Regions from separate parts of the Pseudoalteromonas sp. 2CM28B genome, predicted to be linked through region 2. Evidence: riboswitches for the same ligand, from Rfam matches in the RefSeq annotation. Region 2 holds a riboswitch; each other region holds the start of a gene.
The links. Region 2 has a riboswitch for lysine ahead of lysC (lysine-sensitive aspartokinase 3). Riboswitches for the same ligand answer to the same signal wherever they lie in the genome.

Region 1 (8,196 bases), on a different contig from region 2:
AAACACCCACAAAAAAGCTCACATAATGTGAGCTTTTTAAAACTTATTTAACGCTAATTTTAACTTAATGCTGCTTTTGCGGCGGGAAGTTGCTTAAAATATTAGCGACTGTTTCTTTAATTGATGCTTCGCGTTGTTCAGGCGATTGTTTTTTCTTTAAACGGCCTTCTTTTGCGCCGCGCCATACAAGTTGGTTTGATTCGCGGTCAATAATATCAATCACCAAAGTACCCACTTCGTATTCACGGGCGCTAATATCGCGTTGAAAGCCCGTACCCCAGTATCCCCAACGTGCGCCGTAGCCTACGTTAAAGCTGTCTACTTCTAGCTCTTTATCTACCGATGCATGGTAGTTAACTAGTACGTCAGCTTGGGCTGGGTCTACTAAGCTCATACCTAATGTTTGGCTAAGCTCTTTATTAACGGCAGTACGTACACGTTTTTCCATTAAGCCGTTAATTTGGTAGTTTGTGGTGTCTTTGGTTAGGCTCGCGTTTTCTACCCAAGCAAATGTTTTAAAATTACTAAAGTTGGCTGATTTGTCGTAATCCCAGTCTGGGGTTTGCGTACAGGCTGTAAGTAATGTCAGCGCTGCAACAATAAGTATATTTTTCATTACCTTTGCTCCAATAAAATGCGTTAATTTAAAATAACACACATCGTTTAAATGTGTATTAGTTTAACGTCCTATATTTTAGTTTAGTTGGTTTGCCTTAACGGCCAATTAATTGTGTTCAACTTCAATCCAGTCTTTTTCGTCTACCCAGTTTTGGGCGCCATCTTTTACTGAACGAATAGGTACAATGTAATCACAGCTTACCTGCGGTTTAACCGAGGCAAAAATTGGCACAAAGCCAAAGCTCAGTGCCGTTTCTATGATTGCTTTTTGGTTTTGCGGGTCGATATCAGCCGCTTCATCAATATAAATAGGTATACGGTAAAGGTTTTGTTCCTGATCGCTTAATAAGTAACGAATAAACAACATGCCACATAATAACTTAATAGTAATACGTGTGCCGTTTGAGCCAGCTGAGTCTATTTTTTCAAAGTGTTCGGTTTCGCCAGCGCGGTTAACCACTTCAAAACGAATATCAAATAAATCAGTTAATGTAAGGCCTGCTTTGTCGGAGGCAAGTTTTATTAGGTGATCTTTTGCTTCGTTTACCGCGCTTTCGCTGTAAGGTTCTTGGCTTAATAAATCAAGGGTGTCGCCTTGTTCAAACTGATGCGACGTGCTGATAATGGTATCAATACTATCAACCAGCATTTTGCGCGGTATTACGTTAATTTTAAACGCTTGAAGGTTAGAAATACGGTGCTGGCTTATCCCTTTATTAAAGCTGTTCATTTCGCGGCGAAGGCGGTCTAAGTCTTCACGCAAGCCTTTAATTGTGGCGGCTACTTCGGTTAGGGCTACGCGGCCTTGGCGCTCAACGGCATCGCGTTCGTTATCAAGGTTATGAAACGCGCTAATCAACTTTTGGTATTTAGTAAATTCGTCGTTTTCGTTATCGAATTTAGTAATACCCGCGTTATATACATGCAAATAGGTATTACGTACGTTTATGTCAAAGTTGCGCAGCTCTTGGCAGTCTTTATTAAAGTGATGTACTAAGTCGCTTAGGTTATCAAAGTCGACTGTTATATCAATCATATACGGGGTTACTTTACCGCTGTATAAATCAAGCGTGTGGTCAATTCGTTCGCTTTTAACTTGGCGTAGGCGCTCGGTTTGGCGATTAATTTGCTCTTGCTTAGATTTAATTAACGAGCGCCTGTCTGCAATTGAGCCACTATTTTTTTGAATGTCTTGCAGGTAGTCGTCAACTTGTTCTCGCTCTGCTAATAACTGCTCTTTTAGCATGGATTGCGCTTCTACCGACTGCTGCATTACCTCAAATTGCTCTAAGCGTTTTAGGGCGCTCTCTGCGCTCATTAGCTCATCGTAAAGTGCATCTTTTTCTTTTTGTTTATCGGCCACGTTAGCGGCTACTTCGCGCTGTTGTTTAAACTCTTTTAACGAGCGTTCCAGCGCGTCTAGCTGAGCGCTAAGCTGGGCTTTGTTTTCGCCGCTTTGCATTTGCACTGGCGACAGTTTTTTAAGTTTAATGCTTGCCCCTGGCAGGGTTAGTACACCGCCTTTAACGTTTTCGCTTAATAGCGATAAAAATTCCCCAAAAGCGTCTTCATCATCAATGGTTATATCGCCATTGCTGGTGGTGGCAAACGAGAGTATATCGGGGTTTAAAATGCGCGATATTTCTTCTACTTCTTTAAGTGATAGGTCTTCGCGCATTCGAGTAAACAAATTAAACTCAAGGTTTTTAAGCTGCAGTTTTAAGCTTTTAATTTGCTTTTGAGTTTCGCTAATGCGGTAATCAAGCGTGTGTAGGCTTTGCCCTTGTGCGCTGGTAATCGAGTGCGAAAGCGACTCGTAGTCTTGCTTAAGTTGGCCAAGGTTGGTTTTAAGGGTGGCTTTATTTACCAGTTCAAACTCGCTTTTAAGAGCGCTGTAATCTAAAAACCATTGCTCAATTTGGGTTTGCCTGCGCTCTATATCGCGAGATTGTTGTACGTATAAGCTTTGCTTTTGCTCAAACTCGTGTTTTTCCTGCTCTATGTCTTCAAGGGCAATGGCTAGTTCGCTTAGTTGCTGTTCTTGGTAGGTATCAAAGTCTATTAATGCTTGATCAATTTTAGGCGCGTAGGCTGCTAACTTACCTTTAAGCACGGTTTGGTTTTCAAGCATTGATTCAAGCGCTGTTATTGGCTCTTGCATTGATTCAAGCGCTTTTAATTCGCGTTTAGCACGATTTACTTTATCAAACGAGCGACGCCATACTTCGTAAAAGTCCACTTTAGAGTTAGACATATGGCGTTCAAACACACGCAGCATAAAGCGTTTAACATCGCTTGCACCCAATTTGTGTAAGTTAAGAATACGCCTAAAAATTTCTTTATAAATGGCGGAGTCTTGCACGTTATTAAGCGGGATCATTTTTAAATTAATGTCGCCGTCAAAAGGGGTTGCGCCGCCGGTAAGTAGGGCGTTTAGCTCTTGTGCTTTAAGCTCTATAGGGTTGTAACCTTGCGTTTTTAAATGATTAAACAGCTTGGTAAACTTAATAATGGTATTACCTTGTGTGTACTGCGCTAAATCAAGTTTGCCTTGATAACAAAAGTACTGATGCGCGTAACCGGCTATTTTACCAAGGCCTGCTACACCAATAACCACCGAGCCATGGGGGAGGTTGGCTTCAAGCAAAATGTACGACTGATCTGATGAAAAATAAAATTTACGGGTTTCATCTAAATCGTGCCCGTCCCATTCGGTTAGGCGCAAATCGTTTATTAGCGGAAATTGCAGGGCGTTAATAACCGAGCTTTTACCGGTATTGTTTGGTGCACAAATAGAGCTACTTTTATCAAGCGGAATAACACACTTTGCATAGCCTGCGGTATTAAGTAGGGCGAGTTTACTTAGTCCGTATAAGTTTTTCATTGCTCGTCCTCAGTAATGTAGGTTTCTTCGTTTACTTCCATAAGTGCATCAATATAGCGGTGAATAGGCGCTTGTAACATAAAGCCGCCTTCTACTTCGCGGGCAAGGCCTAAACGTACCATGCGCAGGTATACGTCTTTACGTAAATCTGAGCCCGAAAATATCTCAAGTTGATCAAACAAGTGTTTATTAATTTGCACTAAGGTTTGCATCAGTTCTAAATCGTTTACTTCATCAAATAGGGCACGCATTGGGTCTTTACCCGTATTGGCAAAATGCTCAATTAAAATGTAAATAGTCAGTGCTATAGCACGGGATATTTTCCCCATGTTTGGCGTGCTTTCGTCGCTGGCAAAGTAGTAAAAGCCGCGGCTGTCGTGTTTTAAATCGTGACCAAGGGCGCTAAATAAGGCGCTGTAAGATTCTATGTGCTGGTCAAGCTCTTGCCACATTACGTTGTCTTGTTCGCAAATATGGTAACCCGCACCTAATTTTTTATTAATGGCTTGTAGGTGCGTAAGCTCGTCTAAGTTTATATGTGTCATGTGTTACTCGTCTGCCTGTGTATCTGGCTGAGGCGCAGAATTAAATGGGTATAACGAAAAATGCTGGCCGGCAATTTTTACGCGTGTCTTTTCATCGCTTTGGCTAATGTGAATTTCACTGTCGCTGACTAGTTTTTGATATAAAAATAGCATTTCGTCGGCGTCTAATTCTGGGTAGCTTTCATCTAAAAATTGCAGTAATGGCTGGGGCTTTTTACGTTTTTTATTAAAGCGTTTTGCAAAGCTTGTTTTAACATCGTGGTAATCAGGAATGTTTGGCGTAACAAATGCCGGCACGTCTTGTTGCTCTGGGAGCTGGTATTCTTCGTGTTCAAATTCTACCAAGCTTGCCATATAGGCAACTATATGACGCTGCTGGCCAAGCGAATAACGCTGCGCATCGCTTACAAAGTTTGGTTGTACCGCGCTTAGCATGTTGTCTACGCCATTTTTACGCACAAGGCCAAGCACTTTTGCTGCCTGGCGGGTAATTAGGTTATTACGGCGTAGCTCTTCGCGCAGTGGCATAAGCATATCGGCACTTTTGCGTAAGCTTTCTCGGCCAACTAAATGCATTTCGAGTATCCGAGTACGCAATTGCTCAAGCATACGTTTGTCGCTGTAGGCTTTGCCTGAGCGTTCAATGTGCTCTATTTGCTTACTTATTTGTTGCTCAATAAGTGTAAAACAGGCATGAAAGTCACCGCGAATATCGACCATTTCAAGCATCGGCTCTATGTATTCATCAAAGGCTTCTATTACCGCTTTGTAGCGCTTTTGCAAAGATTGCACCGCGTGATCAGATTTAGCTTGCTCAACAATGTTTAAAATAGCGTTTTCGTTGTGCGCGTAAAGCTTCATTATTTTACGCACCCGATCATCCATAATGCGGCTATAGCGGCGTAAATCGTCATAGTCTTCTATTTCGCCGGCATTATCTAATCGGTTTCCTAGGCGTGCTAAATCATCAACCAAAACGCTAATTTCTTGTGCTAAACCTAGGTGTTCTTCTTGTAATAAAAAGGTCGCAAAATCGGCAATGGCGCGGTTTATTTCAAGCTGGGATGATTTAGCCAATGGAATAAGTATATCTTGATTGAGCAAACGGTTTGTTTCTTTGTAAATGCGCTCGTTTGTCCATGTGGGCTGTTTTTGCTTAATAGCGTTTTGCACGTCTTTGAGGCTAAAGTCGGCCATTTTAAAACGTTTAAATAATAGCTCTAAAACACCCCAATGTTCGCTAAGGGTGTTAAGCAGCTTTTTAGCTGGGATCATAATGCGGTGATACATCCTAGTAATGAGTTAACTACGCTTAAAGCAGAGCGTAGTTTTTATATTTTTATAATAAAAAGTACTCGTTATTAACTGGCTTAATTTACACATTTTTTTAGCTGGCGTACAGGCGAGTTACATTAAGCGCTGTAAAAGTAGCCAGCAATGTAAACCTTGGCTAAATTATTCGCGTTATATTAACTAAAACACCTTGACAGCTAGACGTCTAAACGATAACTTTCAAAGCCCCGCTACACAGTGGGTTTTTGTTTTATTAGCCACAGGTTAATACAACATTCAGAAGAGGTGCGATACTTAGGTATTTAATGGTAGGTGACGAACGCCCATAACCATTAAAGAGGGAAGTACTCGCCGAGGAAAACAAGGTTACGTCAACCGTGTTTTTCGGTTTATGGGGCTGAATCCCCAAAACTGTCACCAACTTAGGTGGAGAGCTTCTGGCAGCGGACACATCTTATTTGCATTCCTTTGCCAAGTTCTTCTTGTTTTTTAGCGGTTTGGATACCGCGAAAGGAGACGAAATGACTACCCAATCAGTGCCACAAACAGTATCAGGCGCAAAATCAGATTACATCGTTGCCAAATTTGGCGGAACCAGTGTTGCAAACTTTGAAGCGATGAGTCGCTGCAGCGAAATTATTGTTGCAGATAAAAGCGTACGTATTGTAGCTGTGAGCGCCAGTGCCGGCGTAACTAACCACTTAGTTGCACTATGCAAACCCGACCTTAGTAAAGAGCAGCGCCAAGCACACATAGATGGCGTATTGGCTATTCAACAGGCTATTTTAGATGAGCTGTCACTTGATGCCGATTTAGCCGTAGGTTTTAACGAAACGTTAAAAGCATTTCAAATGTTAGCCCTTGAAACACTCACCACTGATCAACAACACGATGAGCTGCTTAGCTTTGGCGAACGTTTATCGTCTTATTTATTTGCTCAAGTGCTGCGCTTAAAAGGCTTAAATGCAGATAGGTTTGATGTGCGCAAAGTGCTTAAAACCGACAGCCAATTTGGTAAAGCAACGCCCGATGTTGCGGCCACTGCACAAGCCGCTAAAGATCTGTTAATTCCGTTATTAGATGAGCAAGTAATAGTTACACAAGGGTTTATTGGTAGTGATGAATTTGGCCAAACCACAACGCTTGGTCGCGGTGGCTCTGACTACAGTGCGGCGTTATTAGCAGAGGCTATTAACGCTAAAAGTGTACACATTTGGACCGATGTAGTGGGTATTTTTAGCACCGACCCGCGTTTATGCGCTAAGGCAACGCCAATTGCTCGTTTAAGCTTTGATGAAGCCGCAGAAATGGCGACATTTGGCGCAAAAGTATTGCACCCTGCGACTATTTTACCAGCAAGCCGTAGCCATATTAATGTATTTGTAGGCTCTAGCCGCGAACCGGAACGTGGAGGGACGTGGATTGAGCGTGAAAAATCGCAGCAGCCAGGTATTCGTGCCGTTACGCAGCGTAAAAACCAAATATTGCTAACGCTTAAAAGCCCAGAAATGTTATTAGCAAGTGGCTTTTTGGCCCGTGTATTTACCATTTTAAGTGAATTTAATATATCGGTAGATTTAGTTACTACCTCAGAAATTAGTGTTGCCATTACACTCGATAACGCGCCTAATGCCTCGCGACCTGAGCTTGAGCAAGCGTGTTTAGATAAATTGGCCGAATTTTGTCATGTATCGGTTGAAAATAACTTAACCTTAGTGGCGCTTATAGGGTCTGAAATACAGCTACGCCAGCACGAAATGAACTTAATGAACGTATTAAAAGAGTTTAATATTCGATTAATTTGTCATGGTGCAAGTAAGCACAACTTATGCTTTTTAGTAGAGCAAAGCGAATCAGATACCGTGGTACAAGCAATACACAGCCGCTTATTAGAAAGCGCTGCTTAAGCTTTTAAAGCCAAGTTATTCAGTATCCAAGTTATTAAGTATAAAGCACCGCCAGTCGGTGCTTTTTTTATGCGCCACGCTTATATCAAACTCTTCATTGGCAACCGTTATGCTGTTACTCGATGCTGTAAGGTTTAACAAAGAAAATTCATCAAATACATTTGGGCTAAGCAATTGCGCTATTGGGCGGCTAGTTGCTTTAGCGAGTGCCTCTTTTAAGGTCCAAATTCTAAAAAAGCTCTGAGCTTGCTCTTTTATAGCCAAAGGCGCGGTAATTAAGGCAATTTCAGCCTTATGATAAAAATGCTTAGCGAGCTTTTCGAATGGGCGTTTTAAGTTATTTTTTTCAATATCAAAGCCAAACTCCGCCTTAGTAACATTAAGTGCAACGCCAACTAAGCCATGCGAGTGCGAAATACAGGTATTTATAACGGTGTGGTTTATATGGAGCTGCAGTTTTGAGCATTCTTCATTAAAGTGGGTGCTCATTTTATTAAGCGGTATGTGTGCGTATTGGGGCTGAGTATGCTTTGCAAGTTGCTTTAGTAATATGCGCGATGCTAGATATTCTTGCTTTGCTTGCATGCGTTTACGACGATTTATAACGCTTAGCTCAAATGGGCTTAGGTACTGGGTTAAATCAAGGTGTTCTACATTAAGTGTGTTGGCATTAAACACTAAAATAGTATTGTTGCTAGGGGGTAAATCGCTATAAAAAGAAGGAGTAACACTTAGGGTGTTTTTAAAAAAGTGGTTAGTCATACGCGCTTAAAATAATTGAGTGCTGTAATTGTGAGCGGTTAACAGCGCTTATTTATGCCAAAAGCAATTTTATTACTCAGTTGGCATTAAATATGGTTTAATTCACAATAATCAAAGAATAACAGAATTTGTAGGTGTATGGCACAAGTGCGTGATGGATTTCAAAGCCGTTTTGGTTTTGTTTTAG
Region 2 (8,196 bases):
TCATAAGCTCATCGTATAGCGCGTCTTTTTCTTTTTGCTTATCTGCAACATTGGCGGCCACTTCACGCTGTTGTTTAAACTCTTTTAATGATTGCTCAAGCGCGGTTAATTGAGCACTCAGTTGCTCTTTGTTTTCGCCGCTTTGCATTTGCACAGGTGAGAGTTTTTTAAGTTTAATACTGGCACCGGGCAGGGTGAGCACACCGCCTTTCACGTTTTCACTAAGCTGTGATAAAAATTCCCCGAAAGCGTCGTCATCATCAATGGTTATATCGCCATTGCTGGTGGTGGCAAAGGAGAGAAGATCGGGGTTTAATAGCCGCGATATTTCTTCAACTTCTTTCAGTGATAAGTCTTCACGCATACGAGTGAATAAATTATATTCTAAGTTTTTAAGTTGTAACTTTAAGCTTTTAATTTGTTTTTGTGTTTCGCCAATGCGGTAATCAAGGGTGTGCAGGCTTTGCCCTTGAGCACTCGTTATTGAGTGTGACAACGACTCGTAGTCATTTTTTAACTGCGTTAAGCCGGTTTTTAGCGTGGCTTTATTAACCAGCTCAAACTCACTTTTAAGGGCGTTGTAATCTAAAAACCACTGTTCAATTTGGGTTTGTTTGCGCTCTATATCGCGTGATTGTTGTACGTATAGACTTTGTTTTTGTTCAAACTCGTGTTTTTCGTGCTCAATATCTTCAAGAGCGATGTTGAGCTCGCTTAGTTGCTCTTCCTGATACGTATCAAAATCAATCAGTGCTTGGTCAATTTTTGGCGCATAAGCGGCCAGTTTACCTTTAAGAACGGTTTGGTTTTCAAGCATAGATTCAAGGGCGGCTATGGGCTCTTGCATTGACTCGAGGGCTTTTAATTCACGTTTTGCGCGGTTTACTTTATCAAACGACCGGCGCCATACTTCGTAAAAGTCGACCTTTGAATTTGACATGTGGCGTTCAAACACACGTAACATAAAGCGCTTAACGTCGTTTGCACCTAATTTATGTAAATTAAGAATACGACGAAATATTTCTTTGTATATTGCAGAGTCTTGAACGTTGTTAAGGGGGATCATTTTTAAATTGATCTCACCATCAAATTGCGTTGCGCCGCCTGTAAGTAGGGCGTTTAACTCTTGCGCTTTAAGCTCTATCGGGTTGTAACCTTGCTGCTTTAAGTGATTAAACAGCTTGGTAAACTTAATAATGGTATTGCCTTGGGTGTACTGGGCTAAATCAAGTTTGCCTTGATAGCAAAAGTATTGGTGTGCATAACCGGCAATTTTACCTAAGCCGGCTACGCCAATGACAACTGAGCCATGGGGTAAATCGGCTTGCAATAAAATGTACGATTGATCTGATGAAAAATAAAACTTACGGGTTTCATCTAAATCGTGGCCATCCCACTCGGTAAGGCGTAAATCGTTAATTAGCGGAAATTGCAGTGCATTAATAACTGAGCTTTTACCTGTGTTGTTAGGCGCACAAATCGAGCTACTTTTATCAAGTGGGATCACACACTTTGCATAGCCTGCAGTATTAAGTAGGGCGAGTTTACTCAGTCCGTATAAGTTTTTCATTGCTCGTCCTCTCCTAAAAAGGTTTCTTCATTTACTTCCATTAAGGCATCAATATAGCGATGAATTGGCGCCTGTAGCATAAAGCCGCCTTCTACTTCGCGGGCAAGGCCTAAACGTACCATGCGTAAATACACATCTTTGCGTAAATCAGAACCCGAGAATATTTCAAGCTGATCAAATAAATGTTTATTAAGTTGTACCAAGGTTTGCATTAGCTCTAAATCGTTTGGCTCATCAAATAATGCACGCATTGGGTCTTTACCTGTGTTGGCAAAGTGTTCGATTAAAATATAAATAGTGAGCGCTATCGCGCGCGATATTTTGCCCATATTGGGGGTGCTTTCATCGCTAGCAAAATAATAAAAGCCACGACTGTCGTGCTTTAAATCATGGCCTAATGCTGTGAATAAGGCGCTGTAAGCTTCAATTTGTTGGTCAAGCTCTTGCCACATTAGGGTGTCTTGTTCGCAAATGTGGTAACCCGCGACTAATTTTTTATTAATGGCTTGTAAGTGAGAAAGCTCATTTAAGTTTATCTGTGTCATGGTGATTACTCGTGCTCGGCTTTATCAGCCTGAGGCTCTGAATTAAAGGGGTACAAAGAAAAGTGCTGGCCTGCAATGTTAACGCGGGCTTTTTTATCGCTTTGGCTAATGTGTAGGGTGTTATCGCTCACTAGCTTTTGATATAAAAACAGCATTTCATCGGCTTCAAGCTCAGGGTAGCTTTCGTCTAAAAATTGCAGCAGAGGCTGTGGTTTTTTACGCTGCTTTTTGAAGCGTTTTGCAAACTGCGCTTTTACATCGTGATAGTCAGGAATGTTTGGCGTGACAAACGCAGGCACATCGTTTTGCTCTGGTAGCTGATATTCGTGATGCTCAAACTCAGCCAGGCTTGCCATGTAGGCTACTATATGGCGCTGTTGACCCAATGAATACTTTTGCGCATCGCTTACAAAATGTGGCTGCACGGCGCTGAGCATATTATCTACCCCATTTTTACGTATTAGTCCTAATACTTTTGCTACTTGGCGGGTAACAAGGTTGTTACGGCGCAACTCTTCACGCAGTGGCATAAGCATATCGGCACTTTTTCGTAAGCTTGTCCGGCCAACTAAGTGCATTTCTAGAATGCGGGTACGCAATTGCTCAAGCATGCGTTTATCGTTGTACGCTTTGCCTGAGCGTTCAATGTGTTCTATTTGGGTGCTAATTTGTTGCTCAATAAGGGTAAAGCAGGCATGAAAGTCGCCTCTAATATCCACCATTTCCAGCATGGGTTCTATATACTCATCAAACGCTTCTATCACGGCTTTATAGCGTTTTTGTAGCGACTGCACCGCATTATTAGATTTGGCTTGCTCAACAATATTTAAAATAGCGTTTTCGTTGTGTAAAAACAGTTTGATTATTTTACGCACCCGATCATCCATAATACGGCTAAAGCGGCGTAAATCATCAAAATCTTCTATTTCACCGGCATTGAATAGCCGATTACCTAAACGGGCCAAATCATCAACCAAGACACTAATTTCTTGTGCTAAGCCTAAATGTTCTTCTTGCAGTAAAAAGGTGGCAAAGTCGGCAATGGCGCGGTTAATTTCCAGTTGTGACGATTTAGCCAGCGGAATAATAATTTCTTGATTCAATAACCGGTTGGTTTCTTTATAAATACGCTCATTATTCCACGTGGGTTGCTTTTGCTTAATGGCATTTTGAAGATCTTTAATACTAAAGTCGGCCATTTTAAAGCGCTTAAATAATAGCTCTAATACACCCCAGTGTTCATTTAGGGTATTAAGTAGCTTTTTAGCTGGGATCATAAGGCGTTGCAACTTCCTAGTATTCGTTATTTTATATTTCTCGAACTTATATGGTATTCGTTTTTGCGACGATTTAATAATAGTTTTTACACCCGCTTAGTGATAGTATCCGCGCCGAATATAGGCACATAGAGTTTGTGGGTATATTTTTTACATGGTTTCAATTTTTACTTAACCCCGAAGGTTGTTTAATATCATGGTTTCCTCGATTATCCTGACGCTGATAGCGATTGCATTTTTGCTTATCGTTATTGAGGATGTGATCCACGTAAACAAAGCAAAAACGACATTATTTTTTGGTACACTTTGTTGGATTATCTCCTTTATTTTTCCTCTTAATGGGCAAAGCCCCGAAACGATTCAAACCCTCCTAGACCACAATATTTTAGAAATTGCTTCTTTATGGCTGTTTTTAATGGCCGCAATGACCTTTGTTGCCTATTTAAACTCTAAAGGACTTATCGAAAATGTTGTGAACCGGATTATGCCAACCAGCATTAGTGAGCGTAAGCTAATGTTTTTGGTGGGGTGTTTTGCGTTTTTATTTTCATCTATTTCAGACAACGTTACGGCCACGCTAATATCACTGGCAGTGATTATGTCATTAAAGCTTGAAGCCAAAAAGTTAGTTAAGTACGCCACGCTTATTGTATTTGCTGTAAACTCCGGTGGTGTATCACTTATCACGGGTGATGTAACCACACTTATGATTTTCCTTGATGGTAAAGTATCAATTAGCAATTTATTACTGTTAATTGTGCCTGCGTTACTAAGTGTATTATTACTGGCTACTTTGTTATCAATTGGCATGAATAAGCAACTCGAGTTTAAAAAAACTAAATTTAAACGTATTGAAAAAACCGACATAACCATTGCGGTTATTTTCTTCACTACGGTGATTGCTACGCTTACATTGAGCGTTTTATACAGTGTACCGCCTCTGCTTACTTTTTTATTGGGTTTATCTATTATGTTTTTAGTCGCGCAATTTTTAATGCGCAAAAAAGACATCAACAAAGATATGATCGATTTTATACGCGACATAGAGTACGACACCTTATTGTTTTTCGTGGGTGTGTTACTGCTTGTTGGTGCGTTAAAAGAAGTTGGGGTACTGAGCCAATTTACTAATTTGTATACGGTAATGGCGCCAGAGTACGCAAACTACTTAATGGGTATTTTATCTGCAGGTGTTGATAACGTGCCACTAACGGCAGCGTTATTAAAAGCCGACATTGTAATGAGTCAACAGCATTGGTTGTCGTTTACGTATGCAACTGGTGTAGGTGGCTCTATGCTAATCATTGGCTCGGCAGCCGGTATTATAGCCATGAGTAAGGTAAAAGAGCTGACGTTTGCAAGTTACCTTCGCTTATCGCTGTATTTATTACTGTGTTACACCTTTGGTTATGCGGGCTCTTACTTAATGGGTAGTTTTATTTGATTTTAGTGTAAAACGACTTGACAGCTAGACGTCTAAACGATAACTTTCAAAGCCGCACTCTTAGTGCGGTTTTGTTTTATTAGCCACAGGTTAATAATACATTCAGAAGAGGTGCGATACTTAGGTACTTAATGTGAGGCAACGACAGCCTGCGACCATTAAGGAGGGAAGTACTCGCCGAGGAAAATAATGGGTCGTTACTATTGTTTTTCGGTTTATGGGGCTGAATCCTCAAAACTGTCACCAATTTAGGTGGAGAGCTTCTGGCAGTAGATTTTTCTTATCTTTATTTCCTGCCAAGTTCTTCTTGTTTTATTGCGGTTTGGATGCCGCGAAAGGAGACGAAATGACTACCCAATCAGTGCCACAAAGTTCACAGTGCACAAAATCAGATTACATTGTTGCCAAATTTGGTGGCACCAGCGTTGCTAACTTTGAGGCGATGAGCCGTTGTAGCGAAATTATCGTAAACGATAAAAATGTACGTATTGTTGCAGTAAGCGCCAGTGCCGGAGTGACCAATCATTTAGTGGAGCTTTGCAAAGCGGGTATTGAAGCCGCTAAACGCCAACAGCATATTGATGGTGTACTTGCGATTCAGCAGGCTATTTTAAATGACCTGTCGTTAGATGATGATTTAGCCCTTGGGTTTAATCAAACGCTTGATGCATTTCAAACGTTGGCGGCACAAACACTCAATACAGAGCAGCAGTTCGATGAGCTACTTAGCTTTGGCGAGCGTTTATCGTCGTACTTATTTACCCAAGTACTAAGGTTAAAGGGTTTAAATGCCACTCGTTTTGATGTGCGCCAGGTGCTTAAAACCGATAGCCAATTTGGTAAAGCAACACCAAATGTGGGCGCCACAGCGCAAGCCGCTAAAACACATTTAATTCCGCTGCTTGATGATAGCGTTATTGTAACCCAAGGGTTTATTGGTAGCGATGCAAACAATTTAACGACCACGCTCGGTCGAGGTGGCTCAGATTATAGTGCTGCACTGCTTGCTGAGGCTATTAACGCTAAAAGTGTGCATATTTGGACTGACGTAGTGGGTATTTTTAGCACCGATCCTCGTTTGTGTGTAAAAGCCACTCCTATTGCGCGTTTAAGTTTTGATGAAGCAGCAGAAATGGCGACCTTTGGCGCTAAAGTGCTGCACCCAGCTACAATTTTGCCTGCCAGTCGCAGCCATATTAATGTGTTTGTTGGCTCAAGCACAGAGCCAGAACTTGGCGGTACGTGGATTGAACGTGAAAAATCGCAGCTACCTGGTATTCGTGCGGTAACGCAACGTAAAAATCAAATATTATTAACCCTTAAAAGCCCAGAAATGTTATTAGCCAGTGGCTTTTTAGCGCGTATATTTACTATTTTAAGTGAGTGCAATATTTCGGTAGATTTGGTCACCACCTCTGAAATTAGTGTGGCAATTACCCTTGATAATGCGCCTAATGCATCACGTCCAGAGCTAGATCAAGCATGTTTAGATAAGCTTGCTGAATTTTGCCATGTATCGGTTGAAAACAATTTAACGCTGGTGGCATTAATTGGCTCTGAAATTGTTTTGCGCCAACATGAAATGAATTTAATGAAAGTATTAAGTGATTTTAATATTCGACTCATTTGTCATGGTGCAAGTAAACATAACTTGTGCTTTTTAGTTGAGCAAAGTGAGTCTGATGCCGTGGTTCAAGCGATTCATAGTCGATTACTAGAAAGTGATTGCGCTGCGTAAATCGTTAATAGTTATTATTGAGCACCGCCAGTCGGTGCTTTTTTTTGCCACAACGCTAATATCAAACATGTCGTTATGTGCTCCAACCACGGTATTGCTACAAGCTGTAAGCTGAGTGTTATTAAGTTCGTTAAACACATTAGGGCTTAATAATTGAGCAATGGGGCGGCTGGTGGCTTTAGCCAGCGCTTCTTTTAATGTCCAAATCCTAAAAAAATGATGTGCTTGAGTTGTTATGTTATCTGAATCGATTATTGAGCTCACTTCGGCTGGGTGGTAAAAGTGCTTAGCGAGTTTATTAAAAGGGCGCTTTAAATTAATTTTTTCAATATCAAAGCCAAAATGAGTTGATGCTACATTTAACGCTGCACCTACAAAACCATGAGAATGAGAAATACAGCAACTAATCACGCCTGTTGTATTTTTAATATGTAATTCTAATTTACTGTTATCGGGGTTAAATTCAGAACTAATATCACACAGCTTTAATGATGCGTAAGAAGAACAAGCGGTTTTTACTAGGTATTTAAGCACTAAACGTGTGGCTAAATATTCTTGTTTAGCTTGTGGGTTTTTACGCCGATTAATAATATTGAGCTCAAAAGGGCTTAAATAGTGGGGTAAATCAAATTCACCCACATTGAGGGTGGTCGCGTTAAGCAACGCAATGCAATGGCTGTTATTTGCTAAAGCGGGCGTGATTTCTAGCTGGTTTTCAAAGTAAGTTACACTCATCATTGCTCGTTATAAATGACGACCGATTACATATTTATTACCCAAAGCTGGATAGTTTGTGAGCGGTTGTTAGTTGTTGTGAGCGCTAAGTACATTTTTATTACTCAGTCGCTCTTAAATATGGTTTAATTCGCATTCGTTAAAATAATAACAGATTTGTAGGTGTATGGCACAAGTGCGTGATGGTTTTCAAAGTCGACTAGGTTTTGTATTGGCAGCAGCCGGTGCAGCGGTAGGCTTAGGTAATATATGGGGTTTTCCTACGCAGGCTGCTAATCATGGTGGCGGCGCATTTTTACTGGTTTACTTTATCGTTATTTTTTTGCTGGCGTTACCTGCTTTGTACACCGAGCTGTATTTAGGTTACAAAGCCCAAGCTAACCCCGTTAAAGCACTAAGCCAAGCATGGCAAGATCACGCCCCTAAAGTGGGAGCCGCAGCAGGCTATATTGGCCTTGCCGGTGCCATCGTTATGTTAAGTTTTTACTCAATTGTGGCCGGTTGGATGCTTTCCTACGCTATAGAGCCTATAAGTAGCTTTTTTGGCTTGCAGAGCTTGAGTGAGTTTTTACATAGTGACTCTATGTTACGTAATTTTATTTTTACGCCGCTTATGCTTATTCTAACCGCCAGTATTATTTTAAAAGGGGTGAAGTCGGGAATAGAAACCTGGTCACGCCGTTTAATGCCGCTTTTACTTGTTCTCCTCATTGGGCTTATTATTTATATTGCAACGTTAGATGGCGCAAGCGAAGGGTTTGCTGCCTATTTAGTGCCTGACTTTAGCAAAATACTCGACCCTGATTTAATTATTGCCGCAATGGGGCAAGCGTTCTTTTCGTTGTCGCTTGGGGTAGGCTGTATGATGATTTACGGCTCATATTTAA
Region 3 (8,196 bases), on a different contig from region 2:
ACAGTTCCAACTTGCCATGTTTGGCTGATTACCAAACGCATAACGCCCTTGTTTATCAATAGAGCTAAACACGGTATCAAAATCAAACTGGTTCATCATGGCACATGGGCCGTAATCTATGGTTTCACCACTAATTAAGGTGTTATCGGTGTTCATAACACCATGAATAAACCCCACCCTCATCCAACTTACGACTAATTTGACTTGGTTGGCGATCACTGCAGCTAAAAAATCTAAATAACGCTGAGCACCAGTGCTGTTAATCTCGGGATAGTGTCTTTGAATGGCTAAGTCGGCTAAGTTTTTTAGGCTAGTAACGTCACCTTGAGTGGCTAAATATTGAAACGAGCCCACCCGTATATGACTGCTGGCGAGTCGGGTTACAATAGCACCTGGTTGAGGTGGGTTGCGATAAACGGTTTCGCCACTGCCAACCACGGCTAAACAACGCGTTGTTGGAATACCAAGCGCGTGCATAGCTTCGCTCATTACGTACTCACGAATAGCTGGACCTAATGCACAGCGGCCATCGCCTCCGCGCGAAAATGGCGTAGCACCAGCGCCTTTTAATTGCACATCCCAAAACTGATTTTTATCATCGCTAATCGCACCGAGCAAATGCGCCCTACCATCCCCTAGTCGCGGTGAAAAGTGACCAAACTGATGACCAGAATATCCCAGTGCCACTGCAGAAACTGCTTGAGGTTCATTTCCACTGAATATATTTGCTCGTGAATCGGCACTCACCTGTATATTAAATTGCTTAGCTAGGGGCTCATTCCATAACAATAACTGTGGCGCTGCCACTTTAGCCGGATGATCGCTAATAGCAAAGCCGTCACCAATATTGGTATACCTTGGCACTAATTTCATGATTAATCCTATTGTTGTTGGCTTATTCCTACTCGGTTGTCGCCGACACCATAAGCGACAATTAAGCTTAGCTCTTGCATACTTAAACCGCTTTGCTGCTGCAGTTCATTAAAAAAAGCTTGCGCGGCATTTAATGATTTTTTGGTTTGTAAGCCGCCATCTATAATTTTGTGCGCACGTAAATAGCTCTCTACGTCTCGGGATAATAAAAAGGTGTCTTTCCCTAATGCACGCAAAGCATAAGGACCGGTATTGCCCCCTAAACGCGCACCCTGTTTTTTCAAATATGCCCACAAACCAATAATATCTTCACTTGGCCAATTAGCTATAAACTGACTAAAACTACCATGCTGCTGCGCAACTTCATGGATCATATATGCATTTTCAGTAATAGTTTTTACTTTTTTATAGTTGCGTACAATCCGCTCATCACTGGCTTTTTGCTCAAGCATATCCGGTGGCATCATCAGTAACTTTTCAACATTAAAATCCCAAAAAACCTCTCTAAATCCTGCCCATTTACTATTGATCACCGACCAATAAAAACCACTTTGAAATACCTTGCGAGTAAATTCTTCTAGCCAATCATCATCACTTAATGTGCTGAGTTGCTTTGTTGATAAAGGTTTTGCGAGTAACAACTTAAGCATTTTTTCAGAGCCCTTTCGCTCCACTGCTCGCTTATAAATATCGCTAAATTTTTCCATCTGCTTAATACCTTACTTCTACTGTGAGGTTAGTGTACGAGAAAAGCAGCCAATACGTAATAACTGTCAATCAGGATGAATCAATCTGAATTTAGTCACTTGACACCTAGACGGCTAAAATGGTTTAATCGCCGCACTTACCCTATTACATTGTATTTGCTAACTGGCTTTTCAAGTAGCGAGTACAAAGGGCTAGAAGAGGTGCGTTATTCAGGTAGCGTATGTTAGGAGCGCAAACTCCAATGAGCATACGTGAGGGGAATTAACGCCGAGAGGTAACACTTTTTTGTGAAAGATTACTTCGGGCGACTAGGTTGAATCCTAGCGACTGTCACCAATAACATATTTGGTGGAGAGCTTCTGGTCTTAGTATAATAAGGCCGTGCGCCCTATTATTTAAGCCCATTCGCTCTTCGAATTATAAACACATTCAAAGAGTCAGGCATCCTAAATACCCGCCAAAAACTCGACGAATGCCCTATAAGTTCGTGAGAGATGATCAACAACTTCAATATTAACAATTTCCATTTATGGACTGCGCTGATCACCCCATTTGATCAAAATGGCCTAGTTGGTTACGCAACCTTAGACACCTTGGTGGCCGAACAAGAAGCCGCTAACAACGGCATTTTATTACTTGGTAGCACTGGCGAAGGGTTAGCCCTGACCCTAAAAGAGCAGCAAGCCATCGTAGAGCATGTCTGCCAATTACAGCCGAGCGTCCCCCTTATGGTTACGGTAGGCGGTAGTAACTTAAAGCAGCAGCTTGAATGGGTTAACTACTGCAACCAACTGCCTATCCATGGTTTTTTACTTGGCTCGCCTTTGTACGCCAAACCCGGTGCAGTGGGGCAAACACATTGGTTTGAAAGCCTGCTCAATGCCAGTTCTCATCCGTGTATGCTTTATAACGTACCAGGACGAAGCGCCGTAAGCATTCCCATTGCGACTATTGAAAACCTCAAACATCATAAAAATTTATGGGCACTCAAAGAAGCCAGTGGCTCTATCTCTCAATTTGAAGCCTTTCGAAAAGCGGCGCCTGATTTAGCTATTTTTAGTGGTGATGATGCCCTCATGCCTTATTTTGCCCAAGCAGGTGCAAAAGGTTTAGTGTCGGTTGCAGCCAATGCATGGCCAGTGCAAACCCATGAGTTTGTAAAGCGCAGTTTAAGCGGCCAACACCCTAATCTTTTTGTCCAGTGGTCTAGTGCTATCAATAGCTTATTCTCAGTAGCCAACCCTATCCCAGTCAAAGTGTTAATGCATTTACAAGGGCGTATTGACAGTCCGTATCTACGCCCACCTTTAACACACCTTGAGTTGACACACACCGATGACATTTCATCGGCAAACAACACCATTTTATCTTGGCATTAAATACAGGTTTTTATAATGAACTGGTTAGAACTATTAAATAATTTAGAAACGGGCGCGGTTCGCGCAGCAACACAAGACGAAAACGGCCAATGGCACGCTAACGTAGAAGTAAAGCAAGGCATTTTAGAAGCCTTTAAAAACGGTCAAAACACCGAGTTTGCTGGCGGTTTTGTTGATAAACATAACTTAGCACCGCAAAGCTTTGACGCCACAGCAGGCGTTCGCATGGTACCCGGTGGTTCAAGTGTGCGCCGTGGTGCACATGTTGCCAAAGGCACTATTATTATGCCACCTGCGTACGTAAATATTGGTGCATTTATTGACGAGGGCACTATGGTAGATAGCCACGCGCTCGTAGGGTCGTGTGCTCAAGTAGGTAAAAATGTGCATTTAAGCGCAGCGGTACAATTAGGAGGGGTACTTGAGCCCATTGGTGCCAGCCCTGTGGTTATTGAAGATGATGCCTTTATTGGTGCAGGCTGTGTGATTGTTGAAGGCGTGGTAGTTAAAAAAGGCGCGGTACTTGCTCCAGGTGTTCGCTTATCTGCAACCATCCCTGTTTATGACTGCGTAAATGAGCGCCAGCTTGATAAAGGCGAAGCTATCCCTGAATACGCGATTGTGATCCCTGGATCTCGCCCTGCGTCAAACGATTGGGCGCGTGAGCAAGGCTTAAGCATGTCGTGTGCGTTAATTGTTAAATACCGTGACGAGCAAAGTGACGCGTCATTATTGCTTGAAGAGGTTTTACGTTAATGACCTTTTTGAGCACGCCCGTTAAAAGCGCTATTGATAAGCTATCAACTGAGCTTGATACGCCCTTTTTTGTTTATGATCTTGATTCACTAAACACACATTTAACGCGTTTAGTAGCACAAACCGAGGTAAAACTCTGGTATGCAGTTAAAGCGAACCCGTTATCTAGCGTGATCCAACGTTTAAATAACGCTGGTTTTAACTTTGATGTCGCCAGTAAAGGCGAGCTTGAGCAAGTCCTTGCTCAAGGAATTAACAGTGAACGCGTGCTCAACACGGGGCCTGCAAAAAGCCCAAAACAAATTAAGCACTTTATTGCGCGTGGCGTACGTACCTTTGTGGCCGAAAGTCTCAATCAGGTACGTTGGCTCAACGAACAAGCGATTGCTCAGCAGTGCCAGTTGCAAGTATTACTGCGCGTTCAATTACGCTGGCCCGAGGGTGATAAAAACCCGCTAGGGGGCGATAGTCTTACTCCATTTGGCTTAGGGTGCGACGAGTGGCAGGCGCTAAATACCAGTGACTACTATGCACTTAATTTTGACGGTCTGCATATTTTTCAGTGGGGCAACATGCTTAGCAGCGACAAACTTGCTGAACTGTGGACACAAATGATTGCGCCGTTAAGGCAACTTGCTGAGGATTTAAATATTAACCTCAAGGTGCTGGATTTAGGTGGTGGTTTAGGTATTCCCTATACACTTGATACGCCCACTCTAAGTTGGGATGCACTCATAGAGGCGCTTGCAAAAATTAAATGCGATGCGGGGGTTACTGAGCTATGGATGGAACTAGGTCGCTACGCTGTAGGCGAATGCGGCCACTACGTCACACCTGTTGTTGAGCGCAAACTAAATTACGGCCAACAACAGGTGATTATGAGCGGCGGCATTAATCATTTATTGCGCCCTGCGGTCACCAGTCAAGATTTCCCTGCGCGTTTGTTACGAGATTCAAACGCAGCAAATCAAGCAATGAGCCTATACGGCCCCTTATGTACTGCACTTGATTGCTTAGGAGAGCACCAATTACCCAGTGATTTAAATGAGCAAGACTGGTTAGTATTTAGTCAATGCGGTGCCTACGGTTTTACCGAAAGTATGCCGTACTTTTTATGTCATGAGCTGGCCGGTGAATATGTTATACACAATGGCGTATTGAGTTGCGTGCGACAAGCAGAAGATGCAAGCCACTACTTGAGGTAAAAAAGATGAATAACACCACAGCTATAAGCCAAGAAAACATTGTAGTTGGCGAAGTCGCAAACGGACTACCACTGACTATTCCTGTGTATCGTTTAAAAGGCGATGGCACCGGCCCAAGTGTGTATATACAAGCTAATATGCATGGCGCAGAAGTGCAAGGCAACGCGGTAATTTACCAATTACTTGAGCAACTAAAAGCACTTAATTTAAAAGGTGATATTACCTTAGTTCCTTACGCTAACCCCATTGGCTGTAATCAAAAGTCGGGGGAATTTACCCTTGGCCGATTCGATCCCATTACGGGGACTAATTGGAATCGCATGTATCACTGCAATAATAAACTTGCATCACAGTTTGCAAAGCAGTTCAGCGATGCCGATGATAAGATTCTGAAAACAGCCTTTAAAGCCGCGTTAATTAATGACGTTGAGCAACAACTCAACGGCCCTGATTATCGTTTAACAACGGGGAAACGGATTGCGCTAAACTTACAAAAATTGGCGCATCAAGCAGATATAGTTTTAGATTTACACACCGGCCCTATTTCTAGTCAGCACTTATATTGCCCTGAGTATGCGACCGATAGCGCGCGTTACTTCAATATTCCCCATGTGCTGGTTATTCCTAATGACTTTGATGGCGCAATGGATGAAGCAAGCTTTTGTCCATGGTGGCAGCTTAGTGAGCAACTTGCTCAGCAAGGGCGTGAATTTAACGTGCAAGTTGAAGCCTTTACGGTAGAGCTTGGCAGCCAAGAAAAAATCGATTTAAGCGCGGCACTAGACGATGCCAATAGTATTTTAAGTTATTTAAATCATAAGCAAGTATTTGTTGATGCCCCCTACAAGCCAAAATTGATGACAAGATATGGCTGCCAACTAAATGATTATATCGCTTATTACGCCCCCATGGGTGGCATGGTCGAATACCTAGCACCTCTTGGCGGGCATGTTAAAGCTGGAGAACCCATTGCTAAAATACTGCGAATGGAGCGCTATTTAAGCGAACAACCGCTGCAAACTCTAAGCTTTGATCTCGATGCAATTGCGATATTGCATTTTGCCTCAGCGAGTGTGAATCAAGGTACCGAACTGTATAAATTTTTTACCAACGTCTTTGAGCTTTAGCTCACCCCTTCTCATTGCGTGAGAGTTAGCTAGTAAATAACTAGTTACACAGTAAAAGCGACTTAGGTCGCTTTTCTTTTTAAAGTATTAAAGTTCAGGACAAATTCACCGTTTATGTGTTAAAAAGGCGCTATAATTAGCAAAATACTGACTTCCCTCACTTACAAAGGAATTATAATGAGTTGGCGCCATTGGATACTACTTTCTACATTACTCAGCACAACCGTTGTTGCTGAAGAAACAGCGAATAACGAGCAAAACAATGAACTTGAGCTGGTAAAGCAATGTATTTTAAATGAAGTGATCGGTGGAGACGGTAAGCAAACCCTCGATCAATTACGTAAAAAGTGTTCTGCCGTTGAAGAAAGCAAGCAGCTAACGGCTATCGACAAACGCCAAGCCCGTGAAGCGGTTGGTAAAAAAAATCGTAATGTAATTACCCCACATAGACGTAATTATATTTTACCTGTTTCTTATATGTCGAACCCAAACACTCGCCCGTTTGATGGATTTGCAGAGTTAACCGATAAAAAAGATGGCGACCCACTTGATAACTTAGAAGCTAAATATCAGCTATCAATTAAAGTGCCTTTGTATGATGAGTTTGCCGACTCAGACCAAGCTATATTTTTTGGCTTTACTTTGCAGTCATACTGGCAAGTATATAACGACGATATTTCCTCTCCTTTTCGTGAAACCAACTACGAGCCAGAAGTATTTTGGATTAATTACTTAGACCCTGAAAACGTTTTATGGGGCGATGAAATGGCAATAGCTATTGGTATTTCGCACCAATCTAATGGTCGTAGTCAGCCAAACTCGCGTTCTTGGAATCGCATTTATGCCGATTTCATTTGGGAAAAAGACGGCTTTGTATTTAGCTTTAAACCTTGGTATCGCATTCCTGAAAACAAAAAGCCTGCGCCGTTAGATGCACGAGGTGACGATAACCCTGATATCTATAAATACATGGGTTACTTTGAATTTGGTGGCGCGTATCGCTTTCACGATCATGAATTTAGTTTTATGACTCGTAATAATTTAAATTCAGATAACCGCGGGGCAATTCAGCTTGATTGGTCATTCCCTCTATGGGGAAGAGTACGCGGCTATGCACAGTACTTTAATGGTTATGGTGAAAGTTTAATAGACTATAACGCCGATATTGAACGCTTTGGTGTGGGTATATTACTGACAGATTTACTGTAAAAAACGCTTATAAAAAAAGCCAAGCAACTCGCTTGGCTTTTTCGTTTATTTTATCACTTTTTAACTACAAACTGCCCTTCAAACTGGGCAACTACTTGGTCACCATCAAAAATGGTTACTGGTACTAAATAGCTCGCCTTACCCGCCTCTTGTAACTCATTTAAGTTACCTTTACAGGTTTGAATATCAACACAGCCTTTAGGATCGGTATTCAGTGGTTTTAAATATTTAATATTAGCATCGGCTAACACTATATTGCCCTCAAGTCCGGCTTCTTTTAATGCTAAATACGTTGCTCCCCAACCCGTTAATGTAGCTAGGCTATAAATAGAGCCCGCAAACATGGTGTTGTGTAAGTTTAAGTTAGCATTTAAATCTGCACGAGTAGTAAATTGCCAATCTGTGTAACTTTCTACTTTTATTCCCATAGCATCACTAATGGGGATTGATTCACGCCATGTGTTTTGCAGTACTTGAGTCCAATTAGGGTGGCGAAACCAACCTGGCTCACTCGGTTTGAGCTTAACCATTTTGTAATGCTGTACATCACCATAAGCCAAATGTGCTTTTTCTTTATTTTCATAGCCATGGCGCTGATAAAATTCCAGAGCACGTTCACGAGCAAACAACACTAATTCATCAGCATCTTGATTCCACGCTATTTTTTCTAGCTCATGTAGTAAACGGCTACCAATATGTTGATTACGGTTACCCTCTGCAACCGCCATATAACGTACTTGAGCTTGTTGCTGATTATTAAAGTGCAAACGAGCCACACCCAATACTTCACCCGCTTTATTTTTAATGAAGCGATGCTCAGCCTCTTGCTCTAAATCGTCTTGCTCAGAGCCCCGAGGTTCGCCCCATGGGGCACGTAAAACCTGCCAGCGTAATTGGTAATAGGCTTGCCAGTCTTCACTACTTTGTGGGGTGCTCACT
Region 4 (8,196 bases), on a different contig from region 2:
TGTTGCCCCACTGAAAAATATGTAGGCCATCAAAATTAAGTGCTGGGTAATCGCCAGTATTGAGCGCTTGCCATTCATCGCAACCAAGCCCAAACGGTGTAAGGCTGTCACCCCCTAATGGGTTTTTTTCACCTTCTGGCCAGCGTAATTGCACACGCAGTAATACTTGCAGCTGCGTATTTTGCAGCTGCGCTTGCTGGTTTAACCAACGTACTTGATTGAGGCTTTCGGCAACAAAAATACGCACGCCGCGCTCAATAAAGTGTTTAATTTGTTTAGGGCTCTTTGCAGGCCCTGTATTGAGCACGCGCTGTGAACTAATACCTTGTGCAAGGACTTGTTCAAGCTCACCTTTACTTGCTACGTCAAAGTTAAATCCGGCGCTGTCTAGGCATTGAATAACCTTAGAAAGCGGATTGGCTTTTACCGCATACCAAAGCTTTACATCGGTTTGCGCAACTAAACGGGTAAGGTGTGCGTTTAGTTTGTCTAAGTCGTAAACAAAAAAAGGTGTATCAAGTTGCTGAGTAAGTGTATTTACGGCGGCCTTGATAGGCGTGCTCAAAAAGCTCATTATCGTAAAACCTCTTCTAGCAATAACGATGCATCGCTTTGCTCGTCGCGGTATTTAACAATGAGTGCACACGACATGCTTAAGCCTTGCTCACGAGCCCATTCGTTAGACGCAGGGCGAGAGCCTGGTATTACAATAGCGTACTCTGGAATTGGCTCGCCTTTATCTAGCTGGCGCTCGTTAACACAGTCGTAAACCGGAATAGTGGCAGATAAACGCACACCTGGGGCAAGTACCGCGCCTTTTTTAACCACTACGCCTTCAACAATGACACAACCTGCGCCAATAAACGCATCGTCTTCAACCACGACTGGGCTTGCCCCAATTGGCTCAAGTACACCACCAAGTTGAACAGCTGCGCTTAAATGTACATTTTTACCAACTTGTGCACATGAACCCACTAATGCGTGGCTATCAACCATAGTACCTTCGTCGATGTATGCGCCAATATTTACGTACGCTGGTGGCATAATAATAGTGCCTTTAGCTACGTAGGCACCGCGGCGAACACTGGTGCCACCTGGTACCATACGCACGCCATCGTCAGTGCTAAATTCTTGCGGTGCAAGGTTGTGCTTATCAACAAACCCGCCTGCAAACTCTGTGTTAGTGCCATTTTTAAAGGCTTCTAAAATGCCTTGTTTTACTTCTACGTTAGCTTCCCATTGGCCGCTTTCGTTTTGTGATGCTGCGCGTACTGCGCCCGATTCTAAATTATTTAGTAGTTCTAACCAGCTCATTATAAAAACCTGTGTTTAATGCCAAGATAAAATGGTGTCGTTTGCAGTGGTAATGCAATCGGTTTGCGTTAACTCAAGATGCGTTAAAGGTGGGCGCAACAGTGGGCTATTTAAACGCCCTTGCTGGTGCATTAGCACTTTAACGGGAATAGGGTTTGCTACAGCAAATAGGCTATTGATAGCGCGAGTCCACTGAGCAAATAAATTGGGGTGTTGACCGCTTAGGCTGCGCTTTACAAATTCGTGTGTTTGCAAAGGCCATGCATTGGCCGCAACCGAAACTAAGCCTTTTGCACCTGCTTGGGCAAAGTAGGGCATAAGTGCATCGTCGCCACTGTATAGCGCTAAATTAGGCGCGGCTTGTCGGTATGCTTCAAATTGGGTGATGTTGCCACTGGCTTCTTTTAAAGCCCACAGTTTTGGGTGCGCTTTTAAGTTTTCAATGGTTTCGATAGGAATGCTTACACCGCTGCGCCCAGGTACGTTGTACAACATACACGGATGCGCGCTTTCGTTTAATAAGCTTTCGTACCAATGTGTTTGACCTACAGCCCCTGGTTTTGCATAAAGAGGCGAGCCTAATAAGTAGCTGTGAATAGGTAATTGGTTACAGTAGCTAACCCATTCTTTTTGTTGGGCCAAGTTACTACCACCAACAGCAACCATAAGCGGTACACTGGGTTTTAATTGGCACACGTGCTCAACAATGCCTTGCTGCTCTTTAAGTGTAAGGGCTAAGCCTTCACCTGTGCTACCGAGCAGTAAAATACCGTTGTGTGCCGCTTCTTGTTCGCTAACAAGTGTTGTGAGCGTGTCGTAGTCAACATTACCTTGTTGATCAAACGGCGTAACAAGCGCTGTCCACAGTGCGTAGTCGTCTAAATTGAAGTTGTGAATCATCTCTTACGAACCTATAAGGTGTTCGAGATATTAAGGAGGCTGTATGATGTGAGCCGCATTAACGTCATTCGAACAGTATTCGAAGAGCGAATGGGCTTAAAATAATAGGGCGCACGGCCTTATTATTTAAGACCAGAAGCTCTCCACCAAACTAATAAGCTGCTCTAAAACAGCTATTGGTGACAGTCGCTAGGATTCAACCTAGTCGCCCGAAGTAATTGCTTCGCAAAAGCGTTTACCTCTCGGCGGTATTCCCCTCACATATGCTCACTGGAGTTTGCGCTCCTAACATACGCTACCTGAATAACGCACCTCTTCTAGCCCTTTGTATTTTGTTTAACCGCAAAAGGTTTAACAAAATACAATTTAAATAGGGTAATTGCGGCGATTAAAACATTTTAGCCGTCTAGGTGTCAAGTTGCAGGATACAGATTAGTTCATCGAAAATGTGGGTGGTTACGTATTGGCTGCTTTTCTCGTAAACTAACCCTATGAGCAGTGATGAGGTATTTAATAAGTATGGAAAAATTTAGCGATATTTATAAGCGAGCAGTAGAGCGAAAAGGTTCTGAAAAAATGCTTAAGTTATTACTCGCAAAACCCTTATCTAAAAAAGCATTAAGCGCATTAAGTGACGACGATTGGCTTGAAGAGTTTACCCGAAAAGTATTTCAAAGCGGGTTTTACTGGTCGGTAATAAACAGTAAATGGCCAGGTTTTAGAGAGGTTTTTTGGCAATTTAGTGTTGATAAATTACTTATGATGCCGCCCGATATGCTCGAGCAAAAAGCAACTGATGAGCGCATTATTCGTAATTATAAAAAAGTAAAAACAATTCCTGAAAATGCCTACATGATCCACGAAATAGCTCAGCAACATGGCAGTTTTAGCAAGTTTGTAGCTAACTGGCCAGGCGATGACATTATTGGTTTATGGGCGCATTTAAAAAAACACGGCGCCCGTTTGGGCGGCAATACAGGCCCGTATGCCTTAAGAGCGCTTGGTAAAGATACTTTTTTACTTTCGCGAGATGTAGAAAGTTACCTAAGAGCGCACAAAATTATAGATGGCGGCCTGCAAACTAAAAAATCGCTCACTGCCGCACAGGCGTTTTTTAACGAAATGCAAAAGCAAAGTGGTTTGAGCCTGCAAGAACTTAGCTTAATTGTGGCTTACAGCGTGGGCGACAATCGCGTAGGCATAAGCCAACAAACAGAGGATTAACCATGAAACTAGTGCCAAGATACACAGACATAGCAGATAACTTTGCAATAGAGGATCAACCTTCAAGCGTTGCTGCCCCGCAATTGCTGCTGTGGAACGAAGCGTTAGCACAGCAGTTTAATATTGATGTTGAGCCTGCGCTGCGGGCCAGTACTTTTGCTGGTAACGAGCCGCAACCGGTAAATGCTGTAGCGCTTGGCTATTCTGGGCATCAGTTTGGGCACTTTTCGCCGCGCTTGGGTGATGGGCGAGCGCACTTGCTGGGTGCTATCAGCGATGATAAAAATCAGCTGTGGGATATTCAGTTAAAAGGCTCAGGCGCCACGCCTTTTTCAAGAGGAGGCGATGGGCGATGTGCACTAGGCCCCGCTATTCGCGAGTATATTATGAGCGAGGCTATGCACGGCTTAGGGATTAAAACCACGCGGTGTTTGGCTGTGGTTGGCACAGGTGAAGCTGTTTATCGTAATCCGCCGCAACCAGGCGCAATTGTTACCCGCTTAGCAAGTAGCCATATTCGCGTTGGCTCGTTTCAGTATTTAGCAACTCAAGGTGATGTAGAGGGATTAAAAAAATTAGCTGATGTAGCCATTGAACGCCATTACCCAAGTATTCAATCAACAGGGGCTCAGCGCTATTTAGACTTTTTAGAAGCCGTTATAAATAGTCAGCTAGCGCTGGTTATTAGCTGGATGCGAGTAGGCTTTATTCATGGCGTTATGAATACTGATAATACCTTGATAAGCGGCGAAACTATCGACTACGGCCCGTGTGCAATGATGAATACCTTTGATTTTGATACCGTGTTTAGCTCAATTGATAAGCAAGGTCGCTATGCCTATGGTAATCAGCCAAATATTGTAAGTTGGAACTGCGCGCGTTTAGCTGAGAGCCTAATCCCGCTAATAGATGAAGATGACGAACAAGCTGTAAGTTTAATGACGCCGCTAATTAATCAGTTTTCTTCGTTATTTAACGCGCAATATAACCAAATGTGGGCACAAAAATTAGGCTTAGCAGGTTATAACGAAGACGATGTAGAGCTTGTAAGTAAGTTATTATTGTTATTTCAAGAGCATAAGCTCGATTACACCAATACCTTTGATGCCCTAACCGAGTCACTAAAGGGTGGCAAAGTGCCAGATGAATTAACGCAATGGGCCCAGTTGTGGCAAAAAAGATGTGATGAAAACAGCTATAACCTAATGAGAGCGGCTAATCCAAGGGTTATACCGCGTAATCACATCGTCGAAGAAATCCTTGCGCAATATAATCAATACGGCGAGAGCGAGCTGCTAAGCGACTTTTTAGCGGTGATGAGTAACCCATATGATAAAACAGCTAACTTAGCCCGCTTTCAAGAGACAGGTAAAGATGACAAGGGCTATCAAACTTTTTGCGGTACTTAAGTATTGTAATTAATTGTAAGTTTTTGATTATAAATAGTCATTTTTAAATAATGCAGTGTACAATGATTGAGCAGTTACACACTCGGTGGTATTGTGCGCATTCATAAAAAGTAACTATTTATAAATTACCATAATTTATTAATTGCAGATTAGGTAAAAATTTTTACTTAACCTACAATTGGTGGTTGGAATGCCTGTAGATCGTTGAAAAAATTTATAAACTTTATTTTTCGTTAAGTATCGATTAACAAAAGCTCGGGTAGTGTGTACAAAACTGGTTGAGCTAGTATTGATTAGCTACAATTTTCTAAGTTGTTAAAATGGGAAGAAAACAATGAAATTAAAATCACTTACAATTGCAATTGCGTTAGCTGCAACTAGCGCGTCTACATTCGCTGCCGATAAAGAAGAAGGTTTCTACATTGGTGCATTTGGTGACTACTATGATGCGTCATGGGAAAACATGCGCGCTCAAGCTGGCCTTGACGTAAACGAGTCAACTGGTTGGGGTGTAGAAGCAGGTTACCGTTTCAGCGATTACTGGAGCGCACGCCTTGAGTATGCAGATATGGACTTTAACGCGTTCGATAAAGCTGCGGGCAATCGTAATAATATCGACGGCGAGCGTTACGGTATTGATGCGCTTTACCACCTTGACGGCGGTCCTTTCTACGGTCTATTCGGTATTAAAGAAATGGACGTAGTAGATGACAACACATTCTTAAACGCAGGTGTTGGTTACCAACACTTTATTACTGATGGCTTTTTCGTAAACGCTGAAACTGCGGTATACCAAGGTCTTGATAAAGGTTACACAGATGTAGGTGCTAAAATTGGTATTAACTACTTATTTGGCCAAAACTCTATGCCTGCACAGCCTGTAGAGCCAGCACCTACAGCAGTAGTAGAAGTACCTGTAGAACCTAAAGACAGCGACAACGACAACATCCTAGATAAAGATGATAAATGTCCTAACACGCCAATGACAGACGCTGTTGATGGCGATGGCTGTACTTTATACGAAGACCGTGAAGTAACAACAAGCTTATTAGTTACTTTCCCACATGATTCTGCACAAGTTGGTCAACGTTACTTTGACGACATTGCATCAGTATCTGAGTTCTTAAAAGAGCACGAAGATACAACTGTACTACTTGAAGGCCACGCGTCAGCGGTAGGTAACGCAAACTACAACAAGATGCTTTCTAAAAAGCGTGCTGATGATGTAGCACAAGAGCTAATTAAAGATGGCATTGCTGAAGATCGCATTACAACTGTTGGCCTAGGCGAAGAACGTCTTAAAAACACAGCTAACACGAAAGAAGCTCACGCTGAAAACCGTCGTGTAGAAGCACATGTAAAATCTATTGAACGTGTAAAAGTTAAGCGTTAATAGTTACTTACTTTATTTTAAAAACCCAGCTTAGTGCTGGGTTTTTTTATGCCATTAAAACAGCATATGCAGTATTAGCCTGATTAAACAAGAATGATTATTACTTAACAAACATTCACGAAAATAGAATTTATGCTTACCACTATTCATAATATTTATAGTCGGTATAATCAGTTGCTTAGCTGGATGGATTTTCATCTATACATAAAAGCTTTATAATCCCGCGTTAGAATACTATAAGTATTGGGTTACTTTTTTTGCGCATGAGGCGCTACCGAATACTTTCACGTCACCAAGAGGGCAATATTGTGCTACAAGAATATCGTAAACACGTAGAAGAACGTGCCGCGTTAGGTATCGTACCAGCGCCATTAGATGCTCAGCAAACGGCTGATCTTATTGAACTAATTAAAAACCCACCAGCGGGTGAAGAAGAGTTCATCTTAGATTTACTAATCAACCGCGTACCACCAGGCGTTGATGATGCAGCATACATCAAAGCAGGCTTTTTAGCGGCAGTTGCTAAAGGCGAAGCACAATCTCCATTAGTATCTAAAGAAAAAGCAGCAGAATTATTAGGTACAATGTTAGGTGGTTACAACATCGCCCCAATGATTGAGCTACTTGATGACGAAACACTTGCGCCTATCGCTGTAAAAGGCCTATCAAACACATTATTAATGTTTGACGCATTTTACGACGTAGAAGAAAAAGCAAAAGCAGGCAACGAGCACGCTAAAAAGATTATTCAATCTTGGGCAGACGCTGAATGGTTTACTAACAAGCCAGCTGTTGCTGAAAAAATCTCTGTTACTGTATTTAAAGTAACCGGCGAGACAAACACTGATGATTTATCACCAGCACCAGATGCATGGTCACGTCCAGATATCCCACTTCATGCTTTAGCAATGCTAAAAAATGAGCGCGACGGTATCACTCCTGACAAAGCGGGTGAAGTAGGTCCAATCACTAAACTTGAAGAATTAAAAACTCAAGGTTTACCGCTTGCATACGTAGGTGACGTTGTAGGTACTGGTTCTTCTCGTAAATCTGCAACTAACTCTGTGCTTTGGTTTATGGGTGATGATATCCCATACGTACCTAATAAGCGCGTTGGTGGTGTATGTTTAGGTAACAAAATTGCGCCTATCTTCTTCAACACAATGGAAGATTCAGGTGCGTTACCAATCGAGTTAAATGTTGATGAGTTCAACATGGGTGATCAAATCGATATTTACCCATACGAAGGTGTAGTTAAGCGCCACGGTACTGATGACGTTATCTCTACTTTTGAACTTAAATCAGACGTAATTTTAGATGAAGTACGTGCCGGCGGCCGTATTCCTCTAATCATTGGTCGTGGTTTAACAGACAAAGCACGTACCTCTTTAGGTTTAGGTGCTACTGACGTATTTAAAGTACCAGCAGTAACAGAAGTGTCTGATAAAGGCTTTACACTAGCGCAAAAAATGGTTGGTAAAGCATGTAACGTAGCAGGTATTCGCCCAGGCCAATACTGTGAACCTAAAATGACCACTGTAGGTTCGCAAGATACTACAGGTCCTATGACACGTGATGAGCTTAAAGACTTAGCATGTTTAGGTTTCTCTGCAGATTTAACAATGCAGTCATTCTGTCATACCTCTGCTTACCCTAAACCAATTGACGTAAACACTCACCATACGCTTCCTGATTTCATCATGAACCGTGGCGGTGTTTCACTTCGCCCTGGTGATGGTGTAATTCACTCTTGGTTAAACCGTATGTTATTACCAGATACTGTAGGTACTGGTGGTGATTCACATACACGTTTCCCATTAGGTATTTCGTTCCCTGCGGGTTCAGGTGCAGTAGCGTTCGCAGCAGCAACAGGTGTTATGCCACTTGATATGCCTGAGTCTATTTTGGTTCGCTTTAAAGGTGAAATGCAACCAGGTATCACTTTACGTGACCTAG

Region 1: linked by a shared signal. The riboswitch ahead of lysC (lysine-sensitive aspartokinase 3) and the one ahead of lysC (lysine-sensitive aspartokinase 3) in region 2 are both predicted to bind lysine.
Region 3: linked by a shared signal. The riboswitch ahead of dapA (4-hydroxy-tetrahydrodipicolinate synthase) and the one ahead of lysC (lysine-sensitive aspartokinase 3) in region 2 are both predicted to bind lysine.
Region 4: linked by a shared signal. The riboswitch ahead of dapA (4-hydroxy-tetrahydrodipicolinate synthase) and the one ahead of lysC (lysine-sensitive aspartokinase 3) in region 2 are both predicted to bind lysine.

The regions. Positions count from the first base shown of each region.
Region 1 is NZ_JALNTH010000007.1:85,740-93,935, forward strand. It holds gene MTN96_RS11970 (DUF4136 domain-containing protein) at 65-616, opposite strand; gene MTN96_RS11975 (ATPase) at 725-3,502, opposite strand; gene MTN96_RS11980 (hypothetical protein) at 3,499-4,047, opposite strand; gene MTN96_RS11985 (hypothetical protein) at 4,051-5,322, opposite strand; lysine riboswitch at 5,613-5,785, shown strand; gene lysC (lysine-sensitive aspartokinase 3) at 5,862-7,247, shown strand; gene MTN96_RS11995 (4'-phosphopantetheinyl transferase superfamily protein) at 7,263-8,009, opposite strand; gene MTN96_RS12000 (sodium-dependent transporter) at 8,148-8,196, shown strand, end outside.
Region 2 is NZ_JALNTH010000009.1:92,461-100,656, reverse strand. It holds gene MTN96_RS14340 (ATPase) at 1-1,570, opposite strand, end outside; gene MTN96_RS14335 (hypothetical protein) at 1,567-2,115, opposite strand; gene MTN96_RS14330 (hypothetical protein) at 2,121-3,392, opposite strand; gene nhaD (sodium:proton antiporter NhaD) at 3,589-4,836, shown strand; lysine riboswitch at 4,935-5,107, shown strand; gene lysC (lysine-sensitive aspartokinase 3) at 5,183-6,574, shown strand; gene MTN96_RS14315 (4'-phosphopantetheinyl transferase superfamily protein) at 6,551-7,309, opposite strand; gene MTN96_RS14310 (sodium-dependent transporter) at 7,476-8,196, shown strand, end outside.
Region 3 is NZ_JALNTH010000034.1:24,539-32,734, reverse strand. It holds gene MTN96_RS28995 (YdiU family protein) at 1-873, opposite strand, end outside; gene MTN96_RS28990 (DNA-3-methyladenine glycosylase I) at 882-1,580, opposite strand; lysine riboswitch at 1,769-1,948, shown strand; gene dapA (4-hydroxy-tetrahydrodipicolinate synthase) at 2,076-2,960, shown strand; gene MTN96_RS28980 (2,3,4,5-tetrahydropyridine-2,6-dicarboxylate N-succinyltransferase) at 2,976-3,716, shown strand; gene MTN96_RS28975 (PLP-dependent decarboxylase) at 3,716-4,921, shown strand; gene MTN96_RS28970 (succinylglutamate desuccinylase/aspartoacylase family protein) at 4,927-6,048, shown strand; gene MTN96_RS28965 (phospholipase A) at 6,226-7,257, shown strand; gene MTN96_RS28960 (bifunctional GNAT family N-acetyltransferase/hotdog fold thioesterase) at 7,311-8,196, opposite strand, start outside.
Region 4 is NZ_JALNTH010000005.1:264,113-272,308, reverse strand. It holds gene MTN96_RS10035 (PLP-dependent decarboxylase) at 1-574, opposite strand, end outside; gene MTN96_RS10030 (2,3,4,5-tetrahydropyridine-2,6-dicarboxylate N-succinyltransferase) at 574-1,314, opposite strand; gene dapA (4-hydroxy-tetrahydrodipicolinate synthase) at 1,330-2,214, opposite strand; lysine riboswitch at 2,343-2,539, opposite strand; gene MTN96_RS10020 (DNA-3-methyladenine glycosylase I) at 2,734-3,438, shown strand; gene MTN96_RS10015 (YdiU family protein) at 3,441-4,847, shown strand; gene MTN96_RS10010 (OmpA family protein) at 5,182-6,240, shown strand; gene acnB (bifunctional aconitate hydratase 2/2-methylisocitrate dehydratase) at 6,549-8,196, shown strand, end outside.